Regions from separate parts of the Fictibacillus sp. S7 genome, predicted to be linked through region 1. Evidence: riboswitches for the same ligand, from Rfam matches in the RefSeq annotation. Region 1 holds a riboswitch; each other region holds the start of a gene.

What was found. A riboswitch is a leader RNA that binds a small molecule or an ion and turns the genes downstream of it on or off. The one in region 1 is predicted to bind S-adenosylmethionine.
Region 2: it holds a riboswitch for S-adenosylmethionine, as region 1 does, so the genes downstream of both, DMO16_RS20075 (alpha/beta hydrolase family protein) here and DMO16_RS12590 (bifunctional homocysteine S-methyltransferase/methylenetetrahydrofolate reductase) in region 1, are expected to answer to the same signal.
Region 3: it holds a riboswitch for S-adenosylmethionine, as region 1 does, so the genes downstream of both, DMO16_RS13515 (methionine ABC transporter ATP-binding protein) here and DMO16_RS12590 (bifunctional homocysteine S-methyltransferase/methylenetetrahydrofolate reductase) in region 1, are expected to answer to the same signal.
Region 4: it holds a riboswitch for S-adenosylmethionine, as region 1 does, so the genes downstream of both, metX (homoserine O-acetyltransferase MetX) here and DMO16_RS12590 (bifunctional homocysteine S-methyltransferase/methylenetetrahydrofolate reductase) in region 1, are expected to answer to the same signal.

What each region holds. Positions count from the first base shown of each region.
Region 1 covers NZ_QJKL01000001.1:2,434,988-2,442,853, forward strand. Annotated here, with positions in the region: gene DMO16_RS24930 (spore germination protein) at 109-342, opposite strand; gene DMO16_RS12575 (spore germination protein) at 442-684, opposite strand; gene DMO16_RS12580 (spore germination protein) at 725-973, opposite strand; gene DMO16_RS12585 (MBL fold metallo-hydrolase) at 1,053-1,982, opposite strand; SAM riboswitch class I at 2,083-2,199, shown strand; gene DMO16_RS12590 (bifunctional homocysteine S-methyltransferase/methylenetetrahydrofolate reductase) at 2,295-4,142, shown strand; gene metH (methionine synthase) at 4,135-7,578, shown strand; gene DMO16_RS12600 (PTS sugar transporter subunit IIA) at 7,615-7,866, opposite strand, start outside.
Region 2 covers NZ_QJKL01000001.1:3,929,379-3,937,244, reverse strand. Annotated here, with positions in the region: gene DMO16_RS20095 (sensor histidine kinase) at 1-842, opposite strand, end outside; gene DMO16_RS20090 (response regulator transcription factor) at 832-1,503, opposite strand; gene DMO16_RS20085 (CDP-glycerol glycerophosphotransferase family protein) at 1,748-2,029, opposite strand; gene DMO16_RS20080 (bile acid:sodium symporter family protein) at 2,376-3,350, opposite strand; SAM riboswitch class I at 3,561-3,667, shown strand; gene DMO16_RS20075 (alpha/beta hydrolase family protein) at 3,794-4,603, shown strand; gene DMO16_RS20070 (thermonuclease family protein) at 4,720-5,490, shown strand; gene DMO16_RS20065 (putative protein N(5)-glutamine methyltransferase) at 5,543-6,316, opposite strand; gene DMO16_RS20060 (TIGR00366 family protein) at 6,340-7,671, opposite strand; gene DMO16_RS20055 (quinone oxidoreductase family protein) at 7,834-7,866, opposite strand, start outside.
Region 3 covers NZ_QJKL01000001.1:2,621,583-2,629,448, reverse strand. Annotated here, with positions in the region: gene DMO16_RS13525 (malate:quinone oxidoreductase) at 1-904, opposite strand, end outside; gene DMO16_RS25440 (immunity protein YezG family protein) at 1,382-1,663, shown strand; SAM riboswitch class I at 1,824-1,928, shown strand; gene DMO16_RS13515 (methionine ABC transporter ATP-binding protein) at 2,008-3,021, shown strand; gene DMO16_RS13510 (methionine ABC transporter permease) at 3,011-3,676, shown strand; gene DMO16_RS13505 (MetQ/NlpA family ABC transporter substrate-binding protein) at 3,699-4,526, shown strand; gene DMO16_RS13500 (SagB family peptide dehydrogenase) at 4,695-6,206, opposite strand; gene DMO16_RS13495 (TOMM precursor leader peptide-binding protein) at 6,229-7,866, opposite strand, start outside.
Region 4 covers NZ_QJKL01000001.1:921,950-929,815, reverse strand. Annotated here, with positions in the region: gene DMO16_RS04685 (cell wall hydrolase) at 1-234, shown strand, start outside; gene DMO16_RS04680 (universal stress protein) at 268-756, opposite strand; SAM riboswitch class I at 921-1,031, shown strand; gene metX (homoserine O-acetyltransferase MetX) at 1,119-2,201, shown strand; gene DMO16_RS04670 (MDR family MFS transporter) at 2,241-3,839, opposite strand; gene fabL (enoyl-[acyl-carrier-protein] reductase FabL) at 4,019-4,771, opposite strand; gene DMO16_RS04660 (ATP-binding protein) at 4,938-5,828, shown strand; gene DMO16_RS04655 (vWA domain-containing protein) at 5,906-7,795, shown strand; gene DMO16_RS04650 (MATE family efflux transporter) at 7,815-7,866, opposite strand, start outside.

The sequences.
Region 1 (7,866 bases):
CCGCCAAACGCTCGTGATGTCAACAAACTCCCCGACGCCAGCACCCAGCCCAATCTCCACATCAAAAAAACGCCCCACGTAACTCAGGGCGCTTTCCCGTCTTGCTATTCATTTTTGCTGTCCGCCCTGTCCTTCACTCTGAATCATGTCGTTTACATCGTTGTCTTCGTTGAAATTCAGCATGTAGGCACAGGCATCCGAACAATCGCCAAACGAGATGACGGCTCCCACTGATTTGGTATTGGCTGTATGACTGTTTTGAATGGTGGTCCCAATATCAAGGTTACCGTTCATCGTAACACCGTTCACACTGATTCTGCCGATTTTAAAAGAATAACGCAAATCTGTTCCATCCCTTTTTGTCTTTACCTTCAGTGTATGGCTTGAACAAAAAGCTGCTTGGACAGACTGCCCCATTCGAGAAAAACAGGCGGACAGATATTACGGCTGGGCGACGATTGGAGCGGATGGATTCGCGATTTGATCCTGGTCGCTGATATCCGGATCGATATTACTGTTTACCATGAAACCAGTGGAAGGTGAAAAGTCACCCAAAGAAACCGTGGAACCGACAGATTTCGTGTTGGCTGTATGGCTGTTATGCACCGTGGGACCAATGTCAATGTTACCGTTCATGGTCACACCGTTCGTCTTGATGTTAAAGATGTTAAAGAGGTAGGGCATAAAGTGGCCTCCCTTCATTGAGTAATGACAGGCTTATCGGTTACGTATGGTTTTGGCTCGTAAACGCTGCATCTGTGTTTGCAAATTCATTTTGATCGTGAACATCCGGGTCAAATACCATGTTTTTCATTACCGCATCAGCCGGGGAATGGTCACCTACAGAACTGTTGTCCCCTGTCGATTTGGTATTGGCTGTATGGCTGTTATGGAATGTGGATCCCAAATTCAATGAACTGTTGCTTGCCAGGCTGTTTATTTTTAAATAATAGATATTTACCATGCACCCCATTGCTATCTCCACCTTTAAAAGTGTTAGTGTAGTGTATGATAAATGTCCCTTAAAGGTGAAAACCCCAGAATCTCCCGAGTTACGAAACCGGCTGCTTCCAAAGCGTCTCTCCAAGCGACAAAACCTTCAGCCTCGCCTCATCAAGGCTCTGTTTCTCCCACTCTTTTTCAAGCCGCCGAAGGGCTTCCGGTCCGGTATCGTCCGCCAGACGGTAGGCGCCGTAATGCATAGGGATAAAGAGAGAAGCGCCTGTTTCCAGAAACGCTTTAACCGCATCTTCCGGGTTGATATGGGATACCTTCATAAACCATTCCGGTTCATATGCACCGATCGGCATAAGCACCGTATCCGGCTTCAAACGTTCTCCAATGTCCCGAAATCCGCGAAAATAACCGGTATCTCCGGCAAAATAGACGCTTTCTTCCGTTTTCAGGTCTTCGATTACCCAGCCTCCCCAATGGGAAGTGTTCATGTCAAAAGCGCTCCTGCGCGTCCAGTGCTGGGCAGGAACAAACATAATCTTCAGGCCCCTGTCCACAAACTCCTCCCACCAGTTGGCCTCTGTTACTGCCTGATACCCTTTTTTGCGGAACAAACCTTTAAGTCCGGCAGGCACATAAAAAGAGATTTTTCCTTTTAGCTGTTTGATGCTGTTGAAATCAAGGTGGTCATAATGTCCGTGGGAGATCAGAACAAGATCGATGTCCGGCAGCTGCCCGGCGGACAACCCAGGGGCTGTGAGCCGCTTTTGCAATCCCATTTTTGGAGCCCATACAGGGTCTGTCAGGATATTCAGTCCGCCCACCTGCAAAAGAAAGGTTGAATGGCCAATCCATGTAATCGAGTGTATGCTGCGGTTTTCTTTTAATCTCTGAGGCTCTTTATTCGTGCTCTGCTGAATTTGTTGGGTCAAATCCTTTTTATTGCTTCGTCTTTCCCGCTGCCAGCGGAGTAAGTCTTTAAATGTATGTGTATTTTCAATATTGTCAAGGTTGGCGAACTTCTTCATCGTCCGGATTCCTCCCGATCCTAGCAAGATTGTAAAAAGCTATTGAAATGTTCTAATAATTATTGTAAGGTATAAAGAACTAATTTTATAGCAATTTGGTTTCTTATCCAGAGAGGTTAAGGGAATGGCCCGTTGACACCTCAGCAACCTTCAGCGATTACGAGCTGAAAAGGTGCTAAGTCCAACAAGTTCGATTGCAGAACTTGAAAGATAAGAAGAATGACATCGAATGTTCAAAGTCTTCTTCTTTAAGAAGGCTTTTTTTATTTTTTTGGGCCACTGGAAGATACCGAACCAACAGGAGGACTCATAATGGGATTATTGAAAGACCTAGAAAGCAAGATTCTGATCGCTGACGGAGCCATGGGAACGCTGCTGTATTCCTATGGAACCGACTGCTGTTTCGAGCAGCTGAATCTGTCTCACACTGAACAGATCCAGTCGATTCACCAGGCTTATATTCAGGCCGGGGCAAATGTGATCCAGACCAATACGTACAGCGCCAACTATATTAAGCTGCAGCGGTACGGACTGGAGGAGCAGGTAAAAGAATTAAACAGCGCAGCCGTTTCTCTAGCGAAAAAAGCAGCCGGCGGCAAGGCGTACGTGCTTGGAACCATTGGGGGTATACGGGGAACCGGCCCCAGTTCTTTGTCTCTTGAAGAAATAAAAAGAAGCTTCAGGGAGCAGCTGTACTGCCTTCTCCTTGAGGGTGTAGACGGGCTTCTTCTGGAAACCTTCTATGATCTGGAGGAACTGGAGGCCGTACTTAAAATCGCCCGAAGCCAGACCGATCTGCCGATCATTTCACAGATTTCCCTCCAGGAGGTAGGCATCTTAAACGACAGAACCCCGGTGAATACGGCGATCAAGCGGCTGGAAGAGTTGGGATCCGATGTCGTCGGCCTCAATTGCCGGCTCGGCCCTTTCCACATGATCAAAACCCTGGAGGAAGTAGAAATTCCAAAGCATGCTTTTCTTTCCGCCTATCCCAATGCGAGCCTTCCTTCCTATGTGGATGGCAAGTTTCAATATGAAGGCGATGCGGAGTATTTTAAAAACAGTGCTTCTCTTTTCAGAAATCAGGGTGTCCGTCTGCTTGGCGGCTGCTGTGGAACCACACCGGCCCACATAGAGGCCTTCGCAGAGGAACTGAACGGTCTCTCACCTGTTACCGAAAAAAATGTTCGGCAGCGGCCAGAGCCGATTGCTGTTGCATCATCCGGGCAAAAGCCTCAAATCTCTTTGCCGGAAATACTGCAGGAACGCCGATCGGTCATTGTGGAGCTCGACCCTCCCCGAAAACTGGATACGACGCGATTTTTCGAAGGCGCCAAAGCCCTCAAGGAAGCAGGCGCAGATGCGATTACGCTGGCAGACAACTCTTTGGCATCGCCAAGAATTTGCAACACCTCGCTGTCATCTCTTGCAAAAGCGCAGACCGGTGCCCAGCCCATCGTCCACCTGGCCTGCCGTGACCGGAACATCATCGGTTTGCAGTCCCATTTGATGGGCCTTCACACGCTTGGTCTTCATGACATTCTGGCCATTACTGGTGATCCCGCAAAAGTGGGTGATTTTCCGGGTGCCTCCAGCGTCTATGATGTAACATCGATCGAGTTGATCAAAATGATCAAGCAGTTTAACGAAGGGGTCTCCCTCTCCGGTAAAGACCTCGGAGAGAAAACACATTTTACCGTGGGAGCGGCCTTTAATCCGAATGTGAAAGCACTCGACCGTGCTGTCCAGCGCGCAGAGAAGAAAATAGAAGCCGGTGCAGACTACTTTATCAGCCAGCCTGTTTATTCCGAGGAAAAACTGCTGCAGTTCCATGAGGCGGTAAAAGACCTCCCTGTTCCGGTCTATGTCGGCATTATGCCGCTGACTTCAAGCCGCAATGCCGATTTCCTTCACTATGAAGTGCCCGGCATCAAGCTGAGTGATGAAGTAAGGAACCGGATGGCGGAATTCAAGGATGATCCGTTAGCCGCGGCTCGTGAAGGACTGGCGATTTCAAAGTCATTAATTGATGCAGCCACGGAACTCTTCAATGGCATCTACCTGATCACACCGTTTATGCGCTATGAACTAACCGTTGAATTGACGCGATATGCATATAATATTGCTCCCCAAATCGTAAGGAGGATACAAAATGTCTAACATCACCCTTGAACAACAGCTAAAGAAGAAAATACTGATTATGGACGGGGCGATGGGCACCATTCTCCAGCAAGCCATCCTGACAGCAGACGACTTTGGCGGCGAAGAGCTTGAAGGCTGTAACGAAAATCTGAATTTCACCCGTCCGGATGTGATTCTCGGTGTACACCTTCAATATTTGAAAGCCGGAGCCGACATCATTGAAACCAATACGTTCGGAGCTACAGACATCGTCCTTGATGAATATGGCCTCGGATACAAAGCCTACGAAACGAATAAAGTGGCAGCAGAGATTGCACGACAGGCTGTCGAGCAGATCTCTACTCCCGAGTGGCCGCGCTTTGTGGCGGGTTCCATGGGCCCGACTACAAAGACGTTAAGTGTGACTGGCGGAGCCACCTTCGAAGGGCTTACAGCCTCTTATGAGGAGCAGGCACGCGGTCTGATCGACGGAGGAGCAGACTTGCTTCTTTTGGAAACGAGTCAGGATATGCTCAATGTAAAAGCCGCATTTATCGGCATTAAACAAGCGTTTAAATCGACGGGAAAAGAGCTGCCATTCATGGTGTCAGGAACCATTGAGCCCATGGGTACCACGCTTGCCGGCCAGTCGATTGAAGCATTTTACATTTCGCTTGAGCATATGAAGCCGATTGCGGTAGGTTTAAACTGTGCCACCGGACCTGAATTTATGACCGACCATGTTCGCTCCCTTTCTTCACTTGCGCTCTCCGCGGTCAGCTGTTATCCAAACGCCGGACTGCCGGACGAAGACGGAAATTACCATGAAACACCTGAAACGCTGGCAAAGAAAATCAGCGCGTTTGCCGAGGAAGGATGGCTGAACATTGCCGGCGGCTGCTGCGGAACCACTCCGGATCATATCCGGGCAATAGCAGAGGCGATGGAATCCCTGCCTCCGCGACAGCTTCCCGAAAATCATTCACACGTGGTTTCCGGTATCGAACCGCTTATTTACGATGATCCCTCCATGAGGCCGCTCATGGTTGGTGAACGGACGAATGTCATCGGGTCCCGGAAATTCAAGCGTTTGATCGCGGAAGGAAAATTTGAAGAAGCTTCGGAAATCGCACGTGCCCAGGTCAAAAAAGGCGCACACGTAATCGACATCTGTCTGGCAGACCCCGACCGTGATGAACTGGAAGACATGGAGAATTTCATAAAAGAAGCGGTCAAAAAAGTAAAGGTTCCGCTTGTGATTGATTCTACCGACGACCAGGTCATCGAAAAGGCCTTAAAATACTCGCAGGGAAAAGCGATCATCAACTCCATCAACCTGGAGGACGGCGAAGAACGGTTTGAAAAAGTGGCGCCGATTGTTTCCCGTTACGGTGCTGCCGTGGTTGTCGGAACCATTGATGAAAAAGGAATGGGTGTAACGACAGAGCGCAAGCTGGAAATCGCCAAGCGCTCCTACGATCTTTTGGTCCATAAATATGGCATTGCCCCAAGCGATATTATTTTTGATCCGCTGGTCTTTCCTGTCGGAACCGGTGATGAGCAATATATCGGCTCCGCAAATGCAACAGTGGAAGGGCTCCGGAAACTGAAAGAACAGCTTCCAGAATGCCAGACCATTCTTGGTATTTCAAACGTATCCTTCGGTCTGCCCCCTGTCGGTCGTGAAATCTTAAATGCGGTATATCTTTATTACTGCACACAGGCCGGGTTGGATTACGCGATTGTGAATACCGAAAAACTCGAACGTTTTGCCTCCATCCCGCAGGCGGAAGTGGAGCTAGCCAAAGCGTTGCTTTTCGAGACCAATGACGAGAATCTTGCGAAATTTACAGAGTTTTACCGCGGCAAGAAAAAAGAGGCAAAAACTCCTGTTGTGGAGCTGCCCCTTGCAGAACGTCTCGCATTTTATGTGGTAGAAGGAACAAAAGAAGGGCTGATCCCGGACCTTGATCTTGCGTTAAAAGAGTACGATGCACCGCTCGATATTATTAACGGCCCCTTAATGGCAGGAATGGAAGAAGTAGGCCGGCTGTTTAACGATAACCAGTTGATTGTGGCGGAGGTCCTCCAGAGTGCCGAAGTCATGAAAGCCGCTGTCGCCCATCTTGAACCCCACATGGAAAAGGGGGGAACGACGAGCACCAAAGGAAAAGTAGTGCTCGCCACAGTGAAAGGTGACGTGCATGACATCGGAAAGAATCTGGTGGACATTATTCTCGGGAACAATGGCTATGAGGTGGTTGACCTCGGCATTAAGGTCGCTCCGCAGGAACTGATCCAGGCCATTCAAAAAGAAAAACCCGATATGATCGGCCTTTCGGGTCTGCTAGTAAAATCAGCTCAGCAGATGGTGCTCACTGCCTCTGATTTAAAAAATTCCGGTATATCTGTGCCAATCCTTGTAGGCGGTGCCGCTTTGACGCGTAAATTCACCGAAAACCGGATTGCCAACGAGTATGAGGGTACCGTTCTTTACGCAAAGGATGCGATGGATGGATTAAGTCTTGCGAACAAACTGCAAAAAGGAGAAACGTTTGAAAAGCCTGAAGTTAAGACATCCATAGAGGAGCCTGAGGATTTCCCTGCTGCAGGAACGGCAGCTTCGACTGCAACCGCGGTAAAAGTCCGACCTTCTGTGGATCAGACGCTAAAGGTTTTTGTGCCTAAAGATACGGAGCGGCATGTATTTAAGTCCTATCCTCTTTCCTCTGTGATTCCGTACATCAATTTACAGATGCTGATGGGTCACCATTTAGGGGTAAAGGGGAAGGTATCGCGGCTGCTCGCTGAAAAAGATGAGCGTGCACTGGAAGTTAAGGAAATAGTGGATCAGCTTTTGAAGGAAAGCCAGGAAAACCACTTGATTGCTCCGGCCGCGCTGTATCGGTTTTTCCCTGCACAGTCTGAGGACGAGAAATTATATATTTACGATCCGAATGATACATCCCGGATCATTGAGACCTTTGAATTTCCGCGCCAGAGCCGTAGCCCGCATCTCTGTTTAGCAGATTACGCAAAGCCGGTAGAGAGCGGCGAGATGGATTATGTCGGATTCTTCGCTGTTACTGCGGGCAGCGGCATTCGTGAACGTGCGCAGCAGCTGAAAGCGGAGGGCCGTTTCCTCGAAAGCTTTGCCCTTCAGTCCCTGGCACTTGAAACAGCGGAAGGGCTGGCCGAGCTGGTGCACAGGCAAATGCGTGATAAATGGGGATTCCCGGATCCTGTCAGCATGTCCATGCAGGACCGCTTCTCCGCCAGATACCAAGGACAGCGCTTCTCATTCGGCTACCCGGCCTGCCCTGACCTTGAGGATCAGGCAAAGCTCTTTAAACTTCTGGATCCTGAGGAAATCGGTATCCAGCTGACCGAGGGCTTTATGATGGAACCGGAAGCATCAGTTACCGCCCTTGTGTTTTCCCATACGCAGGCCCGGTACTTCAACGTATTAGTATAAAAAAAAACCAGGAAGAAGATTTCTCTTCTTTCCTGGTTATTTAATGTCCGTGATCCGCATGATCTGGGTCGTCCCAGCCTGAGCCCGATCCGGACTGAGCTTTTCAACGGTACCCGCTTTCTCGCCATTTGTAATAATAACGGGTGTAACGGTGCTTTTCGCTTTTTCTTTGACGAGGTCCACGTTAAAGGATATCAATGGCTGGCCTGTTCGTACACGGTCTCCCTCTTTTACAAGCGAAGTAAAGCCCTCCCCTTTCATCATTACGGTTTCAAGACCAATGTGAAT
Region 2 (7,866 bases), 1.5 Mb from region 1:
AGCTTAATCATGCGCTTTACTTCATATTTCATATTGGAAAGAACAGAATGTGAAAATTCATCTTCGTTTAATTTCTTTTCCATTTCCAGTGCATTGATGGAAGAAAGCAACACACTCAAAGGCGTTCTGAGCTCGTGAGAGGCATCTGCGGCAAACTGGCGCTGTTTCGTATAGGAGCGAGAAATGGGAGACATCGCTCTTCGGGACATAAAATAGCTGGTAAAAAAGGCAACAAAAGCAAAAACAACAAGTAGGACCGCAAAAATATTTAAAAGACGGTCAAACAATTCCACCCGGTTGGAAATACTTTTACCTACATATAAAATACCTATAAACTCATTGCCCTTGTAAATTTTTCTTCCAGCCATCATCAAGTCGATGTGCCGGTTGTTCGGGCTTTCTTCCCAAGGCACATAATAAGTGACATTCAATTTCTCGTATTTAATCTCATTCGGATCCGGGTTCCATCCTTCAAGCTTTCGGTAAAGCTTCGGACGGAGCTTGTGATAGAGCTCATCCCCCGTCAAAAGCTTCCCTTTCGCATCGACCACATAATAGAAAAACTGTTCATCCGACAGCATGACAAAATTCTGAATGGAGGGTTTTTTCCCCTTTATCAGTTTTTCCTTGATGACCGTAACTTCCTGATCCACAAGTTTCTTCAACTGGGTCTCCTGGTTGTTGACGATTACACCGTACATCAAAAAATATACAATCACCATAAACAAGATCAAAAACAGCATAAGAATTCCCGTATAAATCATGGTCAGCCGCCATTGTGTCCGGCTGATTAAATTCAAATTTCTTAAGGGGTTCCAGCGGGCGATGAAATTAATTTTCAAGACGATATCCCACCCCGCGGACACTTTCAATGACTTCCTTTTTCGTCAGCTTTACCAACTTTTTACGAAGCAATTTTACTGTAGCATCCACCGTTTTAGCAGAAACATCGGCATCAATTCCCCATACCCTGTCCAAAATGGTTTCCCGTGGAAGAACTTGCCCTTTATTGCGGACAAGCAGATCAAACAACTGAAATTCTCTTGGTGTCAGTTGAATTTCCCGCTTGGAGGAGTTCACTTTATAACTGGTCCGATTCAAAACAATATCAAAGATCACAACCTTTTCTTCAACAATGGGAGCAAAGTTTCTTCTGGAAAGTGCACGAAGCCTGGCCAAAAGTTCATCAATTTCGAACGGCTTGACCAAATAATCATCAGCACCTGCATCCAGGCCATTGATCCGATCCTGTACCGCATCTTTTGCGGTAAGCATTAAAATCGCCTGGGAGCAGCCCCCGTTTCTCAATCGCCGGCACACGTCCAGGCCGTTTTGTCCCGGCATCATCCAGTCGAGAATCAGAATATCAAACTCACGGGCAAGAGCTGCCTCATAGGCATCCTCACCATTGGTCACCCACTCCACATGATAGTCATTTTTTTTGAGCATATGGACAATTAACTTTCCAAGATGGATATCGTCTTCAGCAACAAGAATGTTCATGAAAAGCAGGCTCCTCTTCTTTTATCATTTCAACAATTGATGATAGCATATTTACTGCCCGGAAGAACGAAAATCCTGACGAATTCACATATTTCCGTGTTTTATCGTTCTTCAATTTTCAACAGTTTTAAAAAAAAATGGTAGACAAAAACCACGTTAGGTGACATAATCAAAATATCAAACGAACATATGTTCCTGTAAACTCCATCAAAAAAAGCCGGTGATCATCACCGGCATCAATCATCTACGATTTAAACACGTGCTCTACAACCTGTTTGGTTGCATTTCCTTTTTCCCATCCGCAAAATTTTTCATAAAAACATTCATAGTTGCCTTTATACTGTTCCATCACTTCATCAATATTTTCAATCGTGCGAATCACATCTTCACTGTCCCTTAAAAGCGGACCTGGAACTTCCTCTTCCAAATTAATATAAAACCCTCTGAGTGTATCCCGATACTTTTCCAGATCGTAGAAAAAAATAAAATATCTTGGGATTAAATAGGCATAAAAATCCTTTATCACTTTTTTCTTTAAAAAGGTTTCAACCTCCTCAAATCCGGAAATATAAACAAGCAACAATGGTAATATAATCACAAAAATTCAAATTTCGTACATATATCGAATAAGACATATTACCCCTTCTTTCGACAGCAGGCAGGGATTGACTAAAAAAAACAAGAAAACCACAGTAAAACAAAGAAGAAAGGAGAATGGTGATGAGCAATGAAGTGCTAAAAAAACACATTCACCAGCATTTCAACAGAAAAAAGATCAAGGATGAGCAGCTTGAAACACTGCTGGTACGTTTCATCCTATCCGTTAAAAAGGAAAAATAATGACAAAAAAGGAGCCTTAGGGACTCCTTTTTTTATGCCGATGTGCTTTCATTGTTATGATGCTGGATCTGTCTTCCAAAATGTTTAGACAAAACAAAACCATAGACCGATGCAAGGATCTGCTGAAACAGCATCCCGATCACGACAGGTACGGCTGTCAAAGGGGAAAAATAAGTGAGGGCAATAACTGAACCCGCACTGATGTTTCTCATTCCACCGCAGAAAACCATGGAAACCATTGTTTCTTTATCATATTTCAGCAAAATACTGACTAAAAAAGACACTAAATATCCGCTGGCTGCAATGAAAAAGACAATGATTCCAATCCACACCAGTTTTTTATCCGCATGCTTCAGATAAGGAGCTGCCACCGATGCATTAATCGCGACTACAACTGCCATACAAATTTTCGATATAGGGGCTATCCGTTTTCCTAACGTCAATTTGATGTTTCCCTTCGTCTTGTGATTTAGAATCATACCCACAATGGAAGGAATGACAATCATAATCAGCAGGTCCTTGACCATTGGCCATACCTTGATGGCTACAGACTCTCCGACAAAGAGAGAAAGACTGTATGGAACCACAAGAGGCGATAACAATGTATCAATTAATATGATGGATAAAGCAAGGGTGCTGTTTCCTTTATAAATAGAAACCCACATGCTGCTCGTGATTCCGCATGGAATGACCATAGCAAGCACCAGTCCAGTAATGGTGTAAGGATCCGTGGGAAACGCTATGTGTCCCACTGCCCAGGCCCACAAGGGCATAAAAACGTGCAGAATGGCCAACCCAATAAAAATGGGGACAGGACGAGACAACGTATTGCGCAAATGGGTAAAATTTGAGCCAAGGCTGCCCGAAAATGTCATAAACGCAAAAATCCACGGAACGAGAAACAGAAAGTTTTTTAGCTCATGTGTCAAAAGCATGCCCAAGAGTACACTGACCGGGGTAATGAGTGGCATGAATCGCTCTAGCTGATGATTGATCTTTTCTAACACGCTTAACCTTCTTCCTAATCATTCTAATAATTTACTATGTTATTATTTTACAATATATAAGATTTAATGCCAACATACTCAGAAGAAAAGGCAGGGACAAATGCATTATTTTTGATACCTTTTTTGAATTGGTTCATATTCTATAATCAACTTATCTTATACAATTGACAAACTATTAAAAATATCATACATTAAATTAAAATGATATACTTCTTATCCAGAGAGGCGGAGGGAATTGACCCTGTGAAGCCTCGGCAACAGACTCCCCTATGAGCACTGTGCCAACTTCAACAAGCTGCTGGCTTGAAAGATAAGAAATGTGTTGACGTGATTCGTTCATTCAACTCCTTCTTATGTTTCTATAAGAAGGGGTTTTTATTTAACTTTAATTCCTACTAAAAAGATAAGATTAGTTAATTATAAAGAATTGAGGAGTTGTTCATATGGAAAAGCAAGGTTGGTTTCTATGGAAGGATTGCAAGTTAACCGCCACCGTTCATTATCCCCGGCACACTTTAGGAATTCTCCAGGCCAAATTGCCGATTGTCATCATCTGCCATGGTTTTACAAGCAACCGAATCGGTGTGGACCGCCTCTTTGTTAAAACGGCCCAGCAGCTTTCCGCGAGCGAGTTTGTCGTTTTGCGTTTTGACTATGCCGGCTGTGGAGAAAGCGAAGGCAGCTATGGAGAAAATACATTTCAAGATTTAATCAGTCAGACACAGGCTGCTATTGATTATGCCTCAAAGCTGCCCTGCGTCGATTCCAGGGAGATCATTCTCCTTGGCCATAGTTTGGGAGGAGCCGTGGCGGTTCAGACTGCGGCAGTCGATCCGAGGGTAAAAGACCTGATTCTCTGGGCTTCGGTAGGAAATCCCTACGATGATATCGTGAATATTATTGGAAAGGATGAATGCCAAAGTTTAACGACAAAAGGGTATGTTGATCATCTGGGATATTCATTAAAAGCTGATTTTCTCCATTCCCTTCAATCCTACCATCCCATGAAGGAGCTGGCACAGTTTACAGGTGACATTTTACTTCTCCATGGAACAGAGGATAAAGACATTCCAAGCGTATACTGCACCCAGTTCTATGACAGCTGCTCCCATAGAATTCATGGAACTAGTGAATTGAAGCTCATTAAAGGAGCGAATCATACCTTTTCTTCTATCCATCATTTTAATGAACTTCTTGCCCAAACATTGAACTGGCTTAACCGCCAGTCAGCCACAGACCGCATCACGATCTAATCGATCATGATGCTTTTTTTATTGAAAAACACTCTGTGAGTAAATAACGTAGTATAATAACTTTTGTGATTTTACAAATCATCGGCAATACATAGATAGAGGAGAGAAAGAAGATCGTGGAAAAAAATCCCCTTAAAAAGCTGCTCAGTATAGCAATGGTATGTTTACTAGCTGTGTTGGCTGCCGCATGCTCACCGGTTCAGGAGAGCAGCAGTCCCGATGGGCAGAGCGCTTCGATTAAAGGCACACCAGCAACTGTCACATATGTAGTAGATGGAGATACACTCGATGTTAAATTCAAGAATGGAAAAACAGAACGTGTCCGTATGCTGCTAGTGGATACTCCCGAAACGAAACACCCAAGGCTTGGTGTTCAGCCATTCGGTCCGGAGAGCTCAAAATTTACAAAAACACAGTTAACCGGTAAAAAAGTAGGCGTTGAGCTGGATATTTCCGAACGTGACAAGTATGGGAGACTGCTTGCTTACATATGGATTGGCAAACAAAACTTTAACCAGCTGCTTTTGGAAAAAGGACTGGCCCGGGTCGCTTATGTGTATCCGCCCAATACAAAATATGTAGACCAGTTCCGCGCCACACAGGAAAAAGCCCAGCAAAAAGGGGTTGGCATCTGGTCCATCGAGAACTATGCCCAGAAGGACGGTTTTCATGAAAATTCCAAGAGCCCATCTTCTAATGAAAACAAACAGCCTGCCAATCCCCCTTCAAATGAGAAACCCAAAGGAAAATGCAACATTAAAGGAAATAAGCAGTCGATGATCTACCATGTTCCCGGCGGCCAATCTTATGATGTAACAAAAGCCGAGGTCATGTTTTGCTCAGAGGCAGAAGCCCAAAAAGCCGGTTACCGAAAAGCAAAAAGATAAGACGCCAGACGGGAAAAGCCGGGATCAGCTAAAACGCGCTGATCCGGCTTTTTTACTTGGTGCCAATAACCACCGTTGCTTGGAGCTCTGAGGAACAGACCACTGTTGAACTCAGGCCCTGCTCCTGAAAAATCCGCCATGTTTCTGCTGATTGGCGGGAGCTTGTTTCCATGAGCAGACTTCCTCCAGGTGCGAGCCAGGATCCTGCTTCAATCGTTGCCCTCCGCTGGATATCATGTCCGTCCAAGCCGCCATCCAGCGCTATCCGGTCTTCATACATACGCGCTTCTGCCGGAAGAGATGACACTGCATTCGTAGGAACGTAAGGGGCGTTTACCACAAGAACATTCACGCTTCCAAGCAAGACTTTTGGCAGCGGCTCATATAAGTCCCCTTCAAAAACCTTTCCGTCCGCCTTGCTAACATTCCGGCGCGCGCATATTACAGCTGCAGGATCAATGTCAGTTGCGTAAAGCCTGATCCCAGGCTTAAGCTCGGCAAGTACGGCCCCTACCGCTCCTGAGCCGCAGCAAAGATCCACCACAGCATCTCCCGCCCTTATTATCTCTGCAGCCTGATGTACGAGAAACTCGGTACGCCGGCGGGGAACAAATACATGAGAATCTAACTCAATCCGAAATCCGCAAAAATCCGCATGACCCATTACATGCTCAAGAGGCACTCCCTCTGCTCGCTTTTCTGTCATTCTGTCCAGTTCTTCGGGAGACACTGCAGCAGAGAGCAACAGCCGTGCTTCTTCTTCCGCGTAAACACAGCCGGCAGCCCTCAGCCGAGCAGCAATCCCGTCAAAAGCAGTAACTTCCATCAGCAGTCCCCCTTTGCAAATGACTAAAAAAACGACAAACCTACCGTAAAGATAACACCAGAAACCAGGAGCGTGGTCACACAATAGCCCATAATGTCCCTCGCCCCGAGCCCTGCGATCGCCAGTGCGGGCAGCGCCCAAAACGGCTGAGCCATGTTCATCCAGGCTTCACCGTAGGCAATCGCCATGGCAGCAACGCCAGAGTCAACGCCAAGCTCCTTGGCCGCAGGCATGATGAATGGACCTTGTACCACCCAATGTCCGCCGCCTGACGGAACGAAAAAGTTTACAAATCCTGAGCTTAGAAAAGCAAAGAACGGAAAGGTTGAAGGATTGGAAATAGAAATAAACGCATTGGTAATCATTCCGCCCAGTCCAGAAAGCTCCATCATCCCTTGAATACCCGCATAAAACGGAAATTGAATCAAAATGCCTGCGGTACCTTTTGCCGCATTGGAAACAGCATTCATGTAGGAAAGCGGTGTACCATGCAGCAGGAGACCGGTCGTGAAAAACAGTAAATTAACAGTATTTATATCGATTTTAAATCCGTTTTGAACTATGTAATAAACAATATAAGAATATCCGAGAACCGAGATGACCAAGCTCAGCAGCCGACTGTTTTCCATGGAAACCGCAAATGTTTTTTTCGTATCAACAGGAGCAGTGGCGATAGCCGCAGAAACCTCATCTTCTGTTAACAACTTCGGATCAATCCCGATCACATCTTTTCCTGTTGGCATCATCATCTTGGCCATAATCGGCAGAACGATAAGCAGCGCAAGAGTAATAAACAAATTATAGCTCGTAAAAATGGTATGAGTGAGCGGAATCAGTCCTGCCGTTTTTTCCATTGGATTTCCCGGCGTCGCAGCCACAAGGGGAACAGACCCCGATAATCCTCCATGCCAGGTAAGAAACCCGATATAGGCACAAGCAATCAGAAACCGGTAGTCGGATCCCGGTATACGCTTGGCCACTTCCTTTGCAAACAACGCCCCTACAATCAATCCAAAACCCCAGTTGATGAAACAGGCGATTCCGGAGCCTACAACAACAAGAATCACACCCTGTACCGGAGTTTTCGCTACTCCAGCAAGTTTGACCATCCACTTTTTAATAAGCGGGGAGCTCGCAAGTGCATGTCCGGTAACAAGGACAAGGCTCATTTGCATGGCAAAGGCAAGGAGGTTCCAGAATCCAGATCCCCAGAACTCCACCATATCAATAGGGCTATGATGGGTGAAAATTACTCCTGAGAGAAAAAGAACGATTGTAAGGATTAATGCAAACACAAAAGGATCCGGTAAGAACCGTTGAACGAGAGCGGTAAAAAAGTTAGAGAGCGCTTTCATAATTTCGCACGTCCTTTCTGCCTGAACAGGCTGTTTAAGTCTGTGAATAGATGCACTCGTTAACTATTCCGTTTACAAACCTGAAAATCCTGTCTGTTTAACGTAAATCTTGTAAAAAATTATCGAGTCTCACAAACAGAAGGTCTTACAGAACATGTTGATTTATTCATTTACCATTAGCAGAACTTTACCAGT
Region 3 (7,866 bases), 190 kb from region 1:
GCGGTACGGACATCGGAGGAGCACCCACCTTGGCTTTTCCGTAAACTTTTGCGTGGTGCTGCTCAATGACTTTCGGATTGTTACATACCATGAAAATTCCGCTTACCGGGAATCCGCCAATATGCTTGCCTTCAGGAATACCGGATTTCTGAAGGAGATGAAGGCTTCCGCCGCCACCGCCGATAAAAACGAATTTTGCTTTATGGCGTTCCAAGGTACCGCTGTCATAATTCTTAATTTTCAGTTCCCAGGATCCGTCACTCGTACGCTTTAAATCATTAACACCATGTCCATAGAGAACATCAACATTCTTTGTTTTTAAATGATCAAAAAGGATACGGGTTAACGCACCAAAGTTAACATCCGTTCCGGAGTCAATTTTGGTAGCCGCAATCGGTTCGTCCATTTTACGGCCTTCAAGGATAAGTGGAATCCATTCCAGCAATTTCTCCGTATCTTCGGAAAATTCCATTCCTTGAAACAGTGGATTCTTTGACATCGCTTCAAACCGTTTCTTCAGGAACTTCACATTTTTCTCACCTTGCACTAAACTCATATGAGGCAGCGGCATGATAAATTCCTCAGGTTTTTGGATGAGCTTGCGATTTACCAGATGAGACCAGAACTGCATGGATACCTGAAACTGTTCATTTATGTTTATTGCTTTGCTAATATCAATGGATCCATCAGGCTTTTCAACCGTATAGTTAAGCTCGCACAGTGCCGCGTGTCCTGTTCCCGCATTGTTCCATTCATTGGAACTTTCCTCGCCTGGTTTTCCGAGCTTCTCAAACACTTTAATATTCCATTCCGGTACTAATTCTTTCAAGAGAGTTCCTAATGTCGCACTCATGATTCCGGCGCCAATTAAAATGACGTCTGTGTTAGTTTCTCTGTTGCTCATTTATACCAACCTTTTCGCCTAATATTTGCAGAAAAGTTGCAGTAGTCACACCAAGTCAAGGTGCAATCGAGTCACACACTTTCCTGTCTTAATGAAAACGATATCATCGCGGATTACAATAATTAATGGATTGAACTATCTCTATTATATGACAAATATCAATTATTTGAAAGCTGGTAGAAAGTGAGAAGCGCAAATAATTGCAGAAAAACCGATGATTTTTATCGATTTTTATAGGAAAGTCCGTTTCTATCGTAAAAAAACATTAAAATTTATCCAATTAAAGAGAGTTCCTTATTTTTTAGTAAGCTGGTGGGGTGTTTTATTGGGTGCCTATTTTTTACAATAAAGTTTGAACAGAAAGCATTAATAAGGAATAGCGAGGTATAATGGAAACGAAAACTATGGAGAATATTTATCATGACGCAGCCTGGCTTATAAACCAAATTATCCCAGAATTACGGGGAGACGGTATACATTTATGCTTTATTTTATTATGTTTCAAAAGAAAGCAATAAGCTTATTTATAGCCATAATATACCTAAATTATTTAATGTGGAACAGGACAATTATGATGAAATGTATCATAATCTGTATTTTCTCTTTGGTGATTTAAGATCTGAATTTATAAAGAATCAACAAGAAGTATGGACAAGTCTCACCTTTACAAAATTGACTCATAACCTCTATTTTCCTTTCAAGGATTATGACTACCATGGTTTAACTGGTGTTGAACCGAATGAACATCAAAAAAACTAACCGTTAACTTTTAATTTTCATTTTCATAAATGGTAATAAACTCTATCTTCGTATTTCTTAATGAAAGCGTTTAATCCCGACCATTCCACGCAGAATAGTATTGACAAGGATAAAAAAGAATTTTATGATTAAAAATGTTCTAATAATAATATAATAACTGTTCTTATCAAGAGAGACTGAGGGATTAGGCCCAATGACGTCCGGCAACCTCCATATGGAAAGGTGCCACTTCCTGCAGAATGAACTTCATTCTGAAAGATAAGGTGAGATTGAATGCATAATCAAAAGCCTCTTTCATGATGAAAGGGGCTTTTTTACATTGAAAGAAAAGAGGGGGCAATTTCTTGATCGAAGTCAACAACCTGGTAAAGGTGTATCGTTCAAAGAAGAAAGAAATCGTAGGGGTGAACAACGTTTCCCTTAATGTAAAAGAAGGGGAAATCTACGGCATTATCGGGTATAGCGGTGCTGGTAAAAGCTCACTTATCCGCTGTTTGAATTTGCTTGAAAAGCCAACATCGGGTCAAGTGAAAATTGATGGAGTCGACCTTACGACGCTGAAAGGTGATGGCCTGCGAAAAGCACGTTTAAAAATTGGGATGATCTTTCAGCATTTTCATCTAGTGAGCTCAAAAACGGTTTATGAAAATATTGCGTTTGCACTTAAAGCAGCAGGAAAGACGAAAGCTGAAGCAAATAAGCGTGTCTTGGAGCTTTTGGATCTGGTCGATCTGACTGATAAAAAAGACCAGTATCCGGCACAGTTGAGTGGTGGACAAAAACAAAGAGTAGGGATTGCCAGGGCACTTGCCAACAATCCAAAGGTGCTGTTATGCGATGAGGCGACCTCAGCACTAGATCCGAGTACAACCAAATCCATTCTCAATCTGTTAAAAGATATAAATAAAAAACTTGGACTGACCATCGTTCTGATAACGCATGAGATGGAAGTGGTGAAGGAGATTTGCCATAAAATCGCAGTTATGCAGAACGGGGAAGTGATCGAAGAGGGAGAGGTGTATGAGATTTTTTCCAATCCGAAAAAGCCGCTGACCCGGGATTTCATTAATAGTATCCTTCAGTTCGATCTTCCAGAGCAGCTGATTGAGAAAAGAAAGGGAACCATCATCAAGATCCAGTTTAAAGGTGAAATCGCTGAGGAGTCTGTCGTATCCGAGCTTTTCCAGCGGTATCAGGTGAAAGGAAACATCCTGCACGGCAAAATAGAATACATTCAGGATACACCTCTTGGCATTTTCATTATGGAATTGACAGGAGAAGCGTCCGAAGTAAAAAAGGCAATTGATTACATCACCAGCAAAACGAGAAGCCTGGAGGTGGTCCAGGATGCTGCTTGAATCGCTCGTCCAGCTTATGCCGGATATTAATAAGGCGTTTTTCGAGACTCTCTATATGGTGGGAATTTCGCTGCTTGTAGCAATTGTTCTCGGACTTCCGCTTGGTGTTTTGCTGTTTGTAACGGATAAAGGATTGTTTTTGGAGAATTCGGTGGTGAAAGGTGTTGCCGGATGGATCGTAAACTTGATTCGTTCCATTCCCTACATCATTCTTTTGGTGGCATTGCTTCCTCTAACGAATCTTCTTACCGGCACAACGATTGGTCCTACTGCGGCCTCTGTCTCTTTGTCGGTAGCAGCGATTCCTTTTTTTGCAAGAATGGTAGAAACGTCAATGAGAGAGATTGATAAGGGTGTCATAGAATCGGCTATTGCGGTGGGAGCCACTTCATGGATGATCATTAAGGATGTTCTTCTTCCGGAAGCCAAGCCTGGACTTGTTCAAGGGCTCACAATTACAACCATTAGTTTGGTCGGCTATTCTGCAATGGCCGGAATTGTTGGGGGCGGAGGTATTGGGGATCTGGCCATTCGATTTGGATACTATCGTTACGATAACACCGTTATGATTACCACAGTGGTGGTTTTGATTCTCCTTGTGCAGGTTATTCAGCTTGCGGGAGACTCTATCTCTAAAAAAGTAGATAAAAGATAATAATTAATAGGAGAGAGAAACTATGAAAAAGTATTTGTCTGCACTTATTTTACTGCTTGTGGTTGGCCTTTTGTCAGCTTGTGGATCTTCATCGAGTGGATCATCAGGCTCTGGTGATAAAAAGAATATTGCCATTGGCGCCACAGCCGGTCCATACAGCGACATGGTAACAAAAGCGATCAAGCCACAACTTGAGAAAAAGGGGTACAAAGTCAAAGTCGTAGAGTTTAGTGATTATGTACAGCCTAACCTGTCCTTATCCAAAGGATCCATTGATGCCAACTTGTTTCAACATAAGATCTATATGGAAAATTTCGCAAAAGAGAAGAACCTAAAACTGTCTGAGCTAATCAGTGTGCCAACCGCTCCAATGGGAGTATACTCTGAGAAATTTAAAAAAATAGAAGACATTAAGAATGGAAGCACCATTGCCATTGCCAATGATCCAGTAAACCTGGCAAGAACGCTGTTAATGTTCCAGGATGCCGGGCTTATTACCATCAAAAAAGATGTTAATCCATTAACGGCTTCTGAAAAAGATATACAAGACAACCCAAAGAAACTTCAGTTTAAGCCTTTGGAGGCTGCCCAATTGCCACGTGCAGTCGGAAGTGCGGATGTTTCCGCTGTACCGGGAAATTTTGCAATCGCAGCAAAAATGAATCTTCAGGATGCGCTATTCCTTGAGAACATGCCGGATCAATACCGAAATCGTGTGGTAGTGAATACGAAAGACGTGAAATCCCAGTTCGCTAAAGACATTAAAGCAGCGGTAGAGTCGAAAGAATTTGAACAAACAATGGATAAAGAATTTAAAGGCTTCGGCAAGCCGGAGTGGATGAAGAAGTAAATCTGAATAGAGTATTTTCATAAGAGTCGCTCCGGCGGCTCTTTGTTTTATATTCCAGGCTATCTATAGGGGGAGGGGATGGTGCGAAACCAGGGGACAGCTCGAATTACATGATGGGTGATAATAAATATACAAACGGCGGGGGATCCTAACCCGCCGTTTTATTCACTATAATGGTCCCTGTAATCTTGGCAGGGGACGTGAGCCCCCCACTGGCAGGAACAACAGGCTTGTTTTTTTCGTTTCCCTCAGTTTAAAGAGATCATCATAGGTATTCACATCAAACCCAAGGAGCGGATGTCCAGAGAGGTCCAACGCAGAAGCGGCGAGCAGCAAATGCTGGGACAAAATCCCGGCCTCCATGTGCTGGATGCGGTGGCCTCTGTATCCATAATTAGCTTGGTTATGGTCTCTTGCACCGGCAATGACAAAATGTAGTGGAACCTGGGCCAGGTTGACCGTGTCTGCCAGCAATCCATCCTGCAGCTCGGTGCGGAAATCACCTTCCTCAATAAGCGATAAATCATGGCTTGATTCATCGTAAGAATAAAATCCGTTCGGTAAACCTGCCACGCTGTATGCGTAGCAATACAGCGAAACATCCGATACATCCACATCATTTTGGTGAAAAGAGGCAGAGAAGGCTTCGTTTAGAAGAGCTGTTAATGTAGATTTACTTACCGTCTTCTGATAAAAGTCCAGCCCGGGAGAATGGCGTTTTTCACAGACAGAATAAAAGTCGTACGATAACCGCTCAGTTCGAGGAGGTTTTGGTATTTCGGTTTTCTCCCTTTTCCATGTTAACGAGTTCAGCAGGCAGGCTTCATTCATTTTTAGTATTACTGGGTATGGCCTGATTTCCCTTGATCGCACGTAATGACAATGGGAAAGTGGAGGCAGTTCGCTGGATAAGGAGGCGGCAGTGACCGATTCTTCAAGTTTCTCCTCTCTGGACCACTCCACCGCCGGATCAACGGAAAGAGGAAGTATCGCATATACACTTTCCTCTTGCCCGGATATCCCTAGAAGATGGTTAATGGCACGGTCAAGAAACTGATAATATACACGGCTTTGAAACCCGAGCCTCCTGCCCGTTTCCAGCAGCTGGCCGATCACAAATCCGGTGTCCAGTCCCTGCAGCCGGTAGGAAAAGTTATGGTATTTGAAAAAGTTTTTCCAGAAAAAAACCGAGAGAAAAACTGTGCCAAAGGCGGAAGAAACATCACAACGGCTCCCGAGAGCACGCTGGAGGTAGCTGTCAAAATTCCCTTCTCGCAAAGCGACCAATCGGTGATGTGCTGCATCATAGTGATAAATGCCATGTGGCAGGCCTTCCATTTTTAAATAAAGATACAGCTCGCTTGGATAAAGGGCGCCGCCCGAGGGGGCAAAGCGCCGGTAGGTGGTCCATTCTCCGGTCTGGTCATCAACCGGCAATGTCTGGCTGATCTGGGTAAGGCCGAATGTGAATTTTAAAAAGTGGCCGAGCTCTTCTAGGGATGGAATGGATGTTTTTTGCTCTTTGAAATGGAAAAGGGGAGAAATAGGCAGTTCTACTGACGGCAATTCCTGATACAGCTTATAGGGAAGGGGGGCGTCGTCCCAGTTCACCACCCAGTCCCCAGGCTTTACCCGGTCTGTCTCATAATGGAGTTTATATAAAAACTCATCGAGGTTCATAGTCTTCCTCCTTCGGGACGAATTATGGAAACGGATGGGGATAGGGGTTCAGGTCGCTGACGTTCAGCGGCTTTTTTGTATACCCGAGTTTCGCGGGTACGTTTAAAACACGGTCCAATCCTTTCAGGCGACTCAGATGATGGCCGAACGTCATGGGAATCATGCCAGGTATTATGACTTTGACACAATGAAGTCCGTTTCGTTTCAATTCCGGACTGGTTTGGTCCACGACAATAACTTCCATTTGAAGACGGCCAAATATGTTCAGGATATCCTTTAAATCGTCAAGCAAATCCGGCTGCTGGCGGGGCGGCGAGAATTCCTCGTCAAAGCGTCTTACGGCAGGTTGATCCAACAGGAACGACAGGCGTTCTTCTGTTTCCTTTAAGCCGTACAGCATCGAGTGGTCTTCCATTTGTTGGACGAGATAGGAATCGTGATACATGCTGACGTATTTTTCCCGGTTGTGTTCGAGCTTTTCGTCCAGGTTGAGCAGCATACCGGCAATCTCTTGTACCGCACCTTTTACTGCCCTCAAAGGATCAATGTGGGCTCCGGCGGCACAGACGACGTTCATGCCTGTGGATTTTGTACTTTTGGCAATAGCCCAAACACTTGGGATGCCGTTCTCGGTTGTTGAGTTATACAGCCGGACTTCATAGCCAGCCACCGTGCGTAAACGCTTGATCATGAGCTGGAATTCCTGATCATTGATTGATGCGGGATCAAGACACGGTAGAGGAAGCCGGCCGTACCATGTCATCAGGAAAGAATCACGCTCCACAATTTCAAAAATTCCGTAGAGGATGGCTTCCTCCAGACTGCCGCCAAGCGCACAGCCGTTAGAGGTTTCATAGACAAACCCTCCGCCGCATCCCAGGCTGTAGTAAGCAAAGGTCTCCGGTACCAATATCGGCCGTTCCTGTGTTAGCGAGTAGCCCCACACCCAATCAATCGATCGGTCAGGGGTGAGCGGCTGGAAAGGAAAATGGAGACGATTATATTGTTCCTCTGTATGAACGCCTACAGCTTTCGGGTTAAGGGCATGATCTGCCACCTCCGCATACGGAGCATAAATCGTTGTGCGTTTTCCTTTTGGCGCATAACCGCAGTATCTTTCGAGCCCCTCCAAGATGGCACCCTGTTCACTTTGAACAAAGGAATGGGTGCGTCCGGCGCATAATTCATTGCCCGTCAGCAAGGGCAGGTTCACTACCGTATCAGCGAACGGCGAAGTGAGGTCGTAGTGTTTTTGATTCAGAAGACCGGTTCGGTGGTCGATATAATTTCTGCCAAGTATCTTTTCCAGCTCTTCCAATGAGCGGCAGCGGAAGCTTTGGAGGGAGGCTTTAGGGCTGGGTTTTAAGTGAATCGTTGCTCTTTCTGCTGTATCCTCCGGCAGATTTCCGCATACCGGGCAATACGGATCAGGCAGAACGAGGTGGCTGGATAGCCGGAGCGTATTTAAGTGCAGAAGAAAGACATGTTCAAAGGTACGGCTTTTTTTCCCGGACAAGATCTGATGGACTTCCTCCTGTATAAGAAGGGAGGCATGTTTTAGACCGAGAGTGGAAGCCCAGGGATCATTTTCCGTTTGAGGATGGTCCATCATATATTCCTTCAGATGGAAATGTTCTCTCCGGTTTGAACCGGCCATAAA
Region 4 (7,866 bases), 1.5 Mb from region 1:
TTTCCTGATTCCATTCATGACGTCATCTACGACAAAGGACAATTTCAGCCGGTTATGGAGAACAATTTAAAGAAACCTTCTCCCGAGTCGGAAAAGGCAGTAGACAAGGCCTTATCTGGTTATGATAACACGAACGGTGCTCTGTTCTTTTACAATAAAAAGACAGCCGTTAGCAGATGGCTCGATACGAAACCTGCTTGTACGGTTATCGGAAACCATACATTCAGCAAATAATCCATGCCCCCGTCATTCGCGGACGGGGGTTTTTTATCGTTGGCTCGTACTTCTGATGCTTAATCCTGAGGATGTAATTTTTTGGCTGTTTCTTGCGATCAGTACATCACAATTGGCATGGCGCGTAATATACTGTGAGACACTTCCGATAAAAATGCGTTCCATCGCATTTAATCCTGTTGCACCACAAACAATCAAATCTGATTCATGCATGGAGGCAAATGAGAGAATTTCCATTTTGGGCGATCCTGAGTTTGATAAAGTGGTTACATGTGTTAGTCCATGGTTTCTGGCCAATTTTTCATAGTCGTCCAAAAGTGTTCTGGCTGCAATCCGATCTCTGTCCATTTCAATATTAATGGCTCCGGCATCAAGTGGAGCAGCCGGAAGGCGGTCTTCAGTTATGTGTACGATATACAACTTGGCATGATATTCTTTTGCCACTTCAATCGCTCTGTAAAACGCCACTTCCGATGAACGGGAACCGTCAACACCAACCAGGATTCTATGGTAAGAAGGCATACCCTCACCTCTTTTGGAATATAGTATACATAAGTTTTACCCGCTGGAGGAGGAAGGCAAACACGAAGACAAACAATAAAAAACTTTCGGAATTTAATTGACAAATTCATAAGACTGCTGTATTTTTGAACGTATTAAAGTTGTTCATAAAAACGAATAGTTAACTCTTATCAAGAGTGGTGGAGGGACTGGCCCGATGATACCCGGCAACCTGCAGAGATTATTCTGTACTGGTGCCAAATCCTGCAAAGGCAAAACACTTTGACAGATAAGAGACGGTACAACCCCAAAATGGATGATTGCACCTCTCTGAATCTAAAAAGAGAGGTGTTTTTTGTTTGATAAAATCGGAGGGATATCTGATGGCAAATGCACAGGCAGCAATTGAAAATGAAGTGGCAGAAATAGGGAATCTCGTTCTGGAATCCGGCAAAACATTAACCGATGTTCATATTGCCTATCAGCGCATAGGAGCGGCTGATGCTCCGGCTATTTTGGTGTGCCATGCACTTACAGGAAATCAATATACGATGACGACAGAAATTGGACCCGGGTGGTGGGAAGGACTCATTGGGCCAGGCCAATATATCGATTCAGAAAAATACCAGGTGATTACGACCAACGTTCTTGGCGGCTGTGAAGGGACGACAGGACCGCTTTCCATCAACCCTTTGACAGGGGAGAGATATGGCGGGGATTTTCCGCTCATTACCATCCGAGACATGGTTAATGCTCAAAAACGATTGCTTGAAGTTCTTCACATTCATTCACTTGACACAGTCATCGGTGGATCGCTTGGCGGGATGCAGGTTATGGAATGGGGCTTGCTCTACCCTGATTTTATGGACCGTTTGATTCCCATTGCGGTCACACCTGCCTTAAGCGATTATGCCATTGGTTTCAATGCCATTGGGCGAACGGCGATTGTGAGTGATCCGGAATGGAATAATGGGAACTATTCATCAGAAGTGTCACCTGCCAAAGGGCTTGGCATTGCCAGAATGATTGGAATGCTGACCTACCGTTCGGGAACGTTATTTAATCAGCGGTTTCAACGGGAACAAACGGAAGAATGGTATTCCATATCAGATGAAGCTTCGTTTTCCGTTGAGACTTACCTGCATTATCAGGCCCAAAAGCTGTCCCAGCGGTTTGATGCCAACAGCTACCTGACCTTACTGAAAGCAATGGACAGCCATGACATCGGCAGAGGAAGAGGAGGTATCCATCAAGCAAGCAAAGGATACAGGGCAAAAATGCTCTGTCTCGGATTTACAGAGGACCTGTTATATCCGCCGGCGATGATGAAAACTTTTACAGAAAGCGTGAACGAAGAAAGCCAAAAGGCCCTCTTTCATGAAGTGAATACCATTTTTGGCCATGATGGATTTTTAACAGAATTCGAAAAATGGGGCCCGTTTCTGGAAGGATTTTTTTCCGAATAAAAAAGACATGAAGCGAAAATAGCTTCATGTCTTTTGGTTTTAGAGTTCTCCTGCAGCTTGATCCGCCAAAGGAACCGTTGTTTCCTGTTGGGTAGGTTCATTTTTAATACGGCGGCTGCCTACAGAAAGGGCTACAATAATACCTGCCCCGATGAATATAAGGCCGGTCATAAAGACGGTCGTAAACGAACTGCTCCAAGCCGTTTGAATGGAATGGATCACCGTACCTTTAATTGAACCGGGAAGTTTAAGCATATCTGGATGAATTAGAAGGCTGAACAAAGCATCTGTTTTATCTGCGAGTTTTTGGAAAATGCCTTGAAGCATCGGATTACTCTGTTGTTCTACTACATCTTTCATGTTGGTTTCCAGAGAGTGGTTCATAACGACATTCAAGACAGTAATGCCGATTGTACCGCCAATGGAACGGAAGAAGGTGGATGCCGATGTAACAGCACCGAGTTTCGTTTTCGGAAATTCATTCTGTATGGCAATCATAAGGGTAGGCATAACAAGACCCATGCCGAATCCCATGATAACCATATAAGCATAAGCTGTAATTTCTTTAGATTCCACGCTCATTGTGCTCATCAAGTAAAATCCGAATGCTGTAATCAGCATACCTGCTGTCAATACAGTCCGGTATGGGAGTTTCAACAAAAGTCTTCCCCCAACGATACTTGCAAGGATAAGGGAGATCATCATTGGCGTCATGGTGGACCCAGCCTGCGTAGGTGTCACACCCAAAATGCCCTGCATGAACATTGGAACGAACATAATCGCACCAAACATTCCAAGCCCCAGCAAAAAGCCTAATGCATTCGTTGCAGCAAACACACGGTTTTTGAACAAAGTCAGATCAAGTACAGGTTCTTTTGCTTTTCTCTCCGCGAACCCAAAAACGATCATCAGCAGGATCGATGAACCAAAGATTAAAGCACTTTCGAGCGATCCCCATTCAAATTTATCTCCACCAAAAGTGAGGCCGAGCAACAACAGAACGATAGCCGGGATCAGAGTGATAATGCCCCAGTAGTCGATATTGACTTCGTTTTTTGGCCGAACCATTTCGTGTTTCATTCCAATAAAGATTAAAATAGCGGATAACAAGCCAAATGGCACGTTAATCAGGAAAATCCAGTGCCAACTGATGGTATCCACCAAGAATCCACCAATAAATGGGCCAATGACAGAGCTTAAACCAAAAATGGCACCGAAGACACCCTGCCACTTTGCACGCTGCTCGGCAGTGAAAATATCACCAATGATAGTTTGGGAAAGCGGCATGATCATACCGCCACCAAGACCTTGAAGACCACGGTAAATAATTAATTCTTCCATGGAGCTGGCGGTCGCACAAAGGGCGGATCCAATGACGAAAATGACCGAACCGATTAAATAAAGCAACCGGCGTCCATAAAGGTCGGAAAGCTTACCTACAATCGGAATAATAGTGGTGGACGTAATAAGGTAAGCGGTAGTGACCCAGGCGAATATGGAAAAACCGTTCAATTCACCAATGATGGTCGGCATAGCAGTACCGACCACAGTTTGTTCCATGGCACTAAAAAACATACCAATAACGAGGCCCAAGAGGACCATATTACGGTTGATAGAGGGGGTTAATTCATTGTTCATATAGCGTCTCCTATCTTTTATTAAATGAATGCATCACAAAAATGACCCACTGGTCAGTGGGCGAATGCATAACTTATATTATTAATACTTTCCTATTATATTCCTGAAATGACCGGTCAGTCAATCCTTTTTTAAAAAAGAAAAACGCCCCTCTAAACAGGAGCGTTTTTGATACTTTTTTACGCTAAAAGGGACAGCCCGCCATCCACAATAATGGTTTGACCCCTGATCATGCTTGCAGCAGGGGTGCATAAAAAATACACGGTTTCCGCAAGATCTGCCGGCTCAACAATGCGGCCCGCTGGATTCTTTTGTTTCGCTTCGTCCAATAATTCCTCGCGGTTGGGGAAATGCTTTAATGCATCTGTATCAACCGCACCGCCGGAAACGGCATTAACCACAATGTTCATGGAAGCCAATTCTACCGCCAAATAACGGGTGATTGCTTCAACAGAGGCTTTGGACACCCCGACAGCAACGTAATTTGGAAGGGCTCTGATGGAACCAAGGCTGGAGAGGGCCACGATGGCTCCTGAACCCGTTTTCTCCATCAGTTTTGCTGCTTGCTGGGCAGCAAACAGGTATGCTTTTGCATTAATATCCTGTGTCCAGTCCCAATGGGATTCTTCGATTTCCATAAGAGGGCGCAAGACACCGGAAGCCGCATTGTTGATGAAGACGTCCAAACGGCCAAATGAATGGTCCACTTCCGCAAACAAAGCTTTAATTTGTTCCAGGTCACCTACATTTGCTTTTACAATATGAACGGTAATTCCGTATTTTTCTTCAAATTCTTGCTTCGTTTGTTCAGCATCTTTCTTTTTTCTCATAAAATTCAAGACAAGATTGTATCCTTCAGCCGCAAACTTTGATGCGATCGCCTTGCCGATGCCTCTTGTTCCGCCTGTGACTAGAGCTACTTTTTTACTCAAAAAAACACGTCCTTTACGTCATTTAGCACTTGGTACTAATTCTAAATTCTAAAGAGATTCAAGGGTAATGTCAATGCGAGGGAAAACCAAGTATTTGAAAGGACATGGGAAGAGAGATACTATATAATAGGTGTTTACAGTTTATATGGATGAAAGGATTTTTCCCATGAGTATAGATGCTTTGAATTTGCCAAATGGATTATTGGAAAAGCTGAAAAATTTCAGAAACAATCTTCTAAACCGAACAAGTGATTATCAGCATTTGATCGGGAACAAAGGGTATACCTCAGAAAATCAGGAGATCGTAAGTGACGCCGTCATCGCACTTCTGATGGGTAAAAATGTCTTGTTAAAAGGGCCAACCGGTTCAGGAAAAACGAAGCTCGCAGAGTATTTATCATTTCTCTTTCAGCAGCCACTCCACTCGATCAACTGTTCAGTGGATCTTGATGCGGAAGCATTGCTTGGCCACAAGACGATCACCTATGAAAATGGCCATTCTGAAATTGAATTTATACCAGGGCCGGTGACAAAGGCTGCGGTAAACGGCCACTTTTTATATATTGATGAAATTAACGTTTCCAAGCCGGAAACCCTGCCGATCCTGAATGGGATTCTGGATTACCGGAGAACGGTGACCAATCCGTTTACCGGCGAACTGCTCAAAGCGTCTGAAGGCTTCAACGTCATTGCTGCCATTAATGAAGGGTATATTGGCACCGTTCCATTAAATGAAGCGTTAAAAAACCGGTTTGTAGTGATTGAAGTGCCGTATATACAGGGAGATACACTGTATGAGATGCTTCTCAACCAGTCTGAGCAGAAGGATGAAGAATTATTAAAGTCATTTGTTCAGTTTTCTGCTGATTTGGTTCAGCAAACCAGCACCGGCCAGCTGTCGGAGGATGCAGCATCCATCCGGGCGTTGCTTGATGCCGCAGATCTTTCTGCATATATGCCTCCAAAACGTGCCATACAAAGAGCGGTTACCGATAAATTGGAGGATCAACGGGAAAGGACACTGATCCACAACATCGCCGACACTCTTTTTCTTTAGTTCATTGACCAGTTGGCTGGAGTGGAAGGTGCGAGACTCCAGAAAACTCCGACAGCGTAAAAAGGAGGTGTAACCACATGAAGTTTTTATCGTTTGCAGATACCAATATTGACGCTTTTCTTCATATGCAGCTTATAGACTTGGCGAAAACCTTATCAAGAGATCCAAAGCTGGAGGTTGAGTTTTCGTATCATTCCTACTTAAATAAATCTGGCCACTTCATCCATGTCAGCCAGTTTTGGATGACATATCCTGGACCGGTCCAGCTTCAAGGGTTAAAAAGTGAAGTGTATTTGCGCAGCTTTGGAAACTTTTATTTCAGTGATCTCCGAGTGTTACAAGAAGTACTTCAGTCGTTTAAACAGGAAAAACATCATCAGTTTTTAAAGCATCTTCTGCTTTTTTCTGAAGATTACCGGCTCGAGAAGGAATGCATTGCAAGAAGGCCGGGAATGGCGGTTTCTTTTTCCGAACGAAAAAAGGTTCTTCTCACGTACTTTCAACGGCAGCTGCGCCAGCACCTCCAGCAAAGAAAGTGGCTTGACGCTTTTTTCTGCAGTATCTTTTTACTGGCCAATCACCGCCTTGTGCAGCTGAATTCTCCCCTGAGCGGGTTTTATGACAAAATTCGTGCGCCGCTCCTTCAGTTGAATAAAGCAAACAGCACCAAGGAAATCGCAGAGATCATGCAGGTGATACAAAAAATTCTTCGGGAATGGGATATTAAGGATATGATAACTTCCTATTTATCCTTTTATGAATCCACAACGGCTACGTTCAAGGACCTTACGAGAGAAAACGAAGTTAAAGCTCCACACACCATGGAAACGGAAGAAGAAACGGACGGGCAAGACACCGAGCATGAGGAAATGCCAAGCTGGCATGAGGAAACCTCGTCACCGACGGATTCATTTCTGCAATTTGACCTGGATCAGGGTACATCAACTGACTTACTCGGCGAAGGAGGAAGAAGGGCTGAAGACGGAGACCAGGCATTTGGTGCGGTACAGGCCGGAGCAAAACAGTCGAAAGGCAACGATTTTTCCGCTGAAATGGACGCCGGATTGAATGAAAAGGGAAGCTCTCCCGGAAAGGAAGTATTTCCTTATGGAGAGATGAACCGGTGTGCAGTTGAGAAAAAGGTGGAGACCAGATTCCCGACTCCTCTGGAATTGAAAAAATACCTGGAAATCAAATCAGCCGTTCAGCCTTCGATCAGCTTATTGAAGCAAAGTTTCCTGAAAACGATTGAACACAAAAAGAATGTACCTAATCAGGATCTGCATTTTGGGCGCTTGAGCAAGAAACTGACGCGGCTGTTGACGGATAAAAACCCGCGCTTGTTTTATAAAAAAATGGAATCGCCGCAAGAGCTCGATGCCGTGTTTACCTTGCTGGTCGATTGTTCCGCCTCCATGTTTGACAAAATGGATGAAACTCACCAAGCGATTGTTTTGTTCCATGAAACCTTGAAAGCTGTCAGGATCCCACATTCAATTGTTGGGTTTTGGGAGGATGCTGCAGATGCTAAAAAAGACAGTCAGCCCAATTATTTTCAAGAAGTTATTTCATTCAATCATTCGTTAAAAAATCAATATGGTCCGGAAATTCTGCAGCTGGAGCCTCAGGAAGACAACCGGGATGGCTACTCGATCCGGAAAAAAGCTGAGGATTTGCTAAGGCGCAAGGAAAAACAAAAATTTTTGCTTGTTTTTTCCGATGGAGAACCTGCAGCATTTGATTATGAAAACCTTGGCATACTTGACACCCATGAAGCGGTTACGCAAACTCGCAAGCTCGGAATCGAGATTCTTGGCATGTACATTTCCAATGGAAAAGTAACAGAGGAAGCTCAAAATCTGATGAAAAATATATATGGCAGCCACCAGGTTGTCGTACCGAGTGCAGCGGAATTGGTTAGCTATTTAGTGCCTGTGCTGAGGAAGTTGCTGTTTAAATTATCGTAATTCATACAAAAAGACAGATTCATTGTGCTGATGAAACTGTCTTTTTTGTTTGTTTTTTTTGAATATAGGCC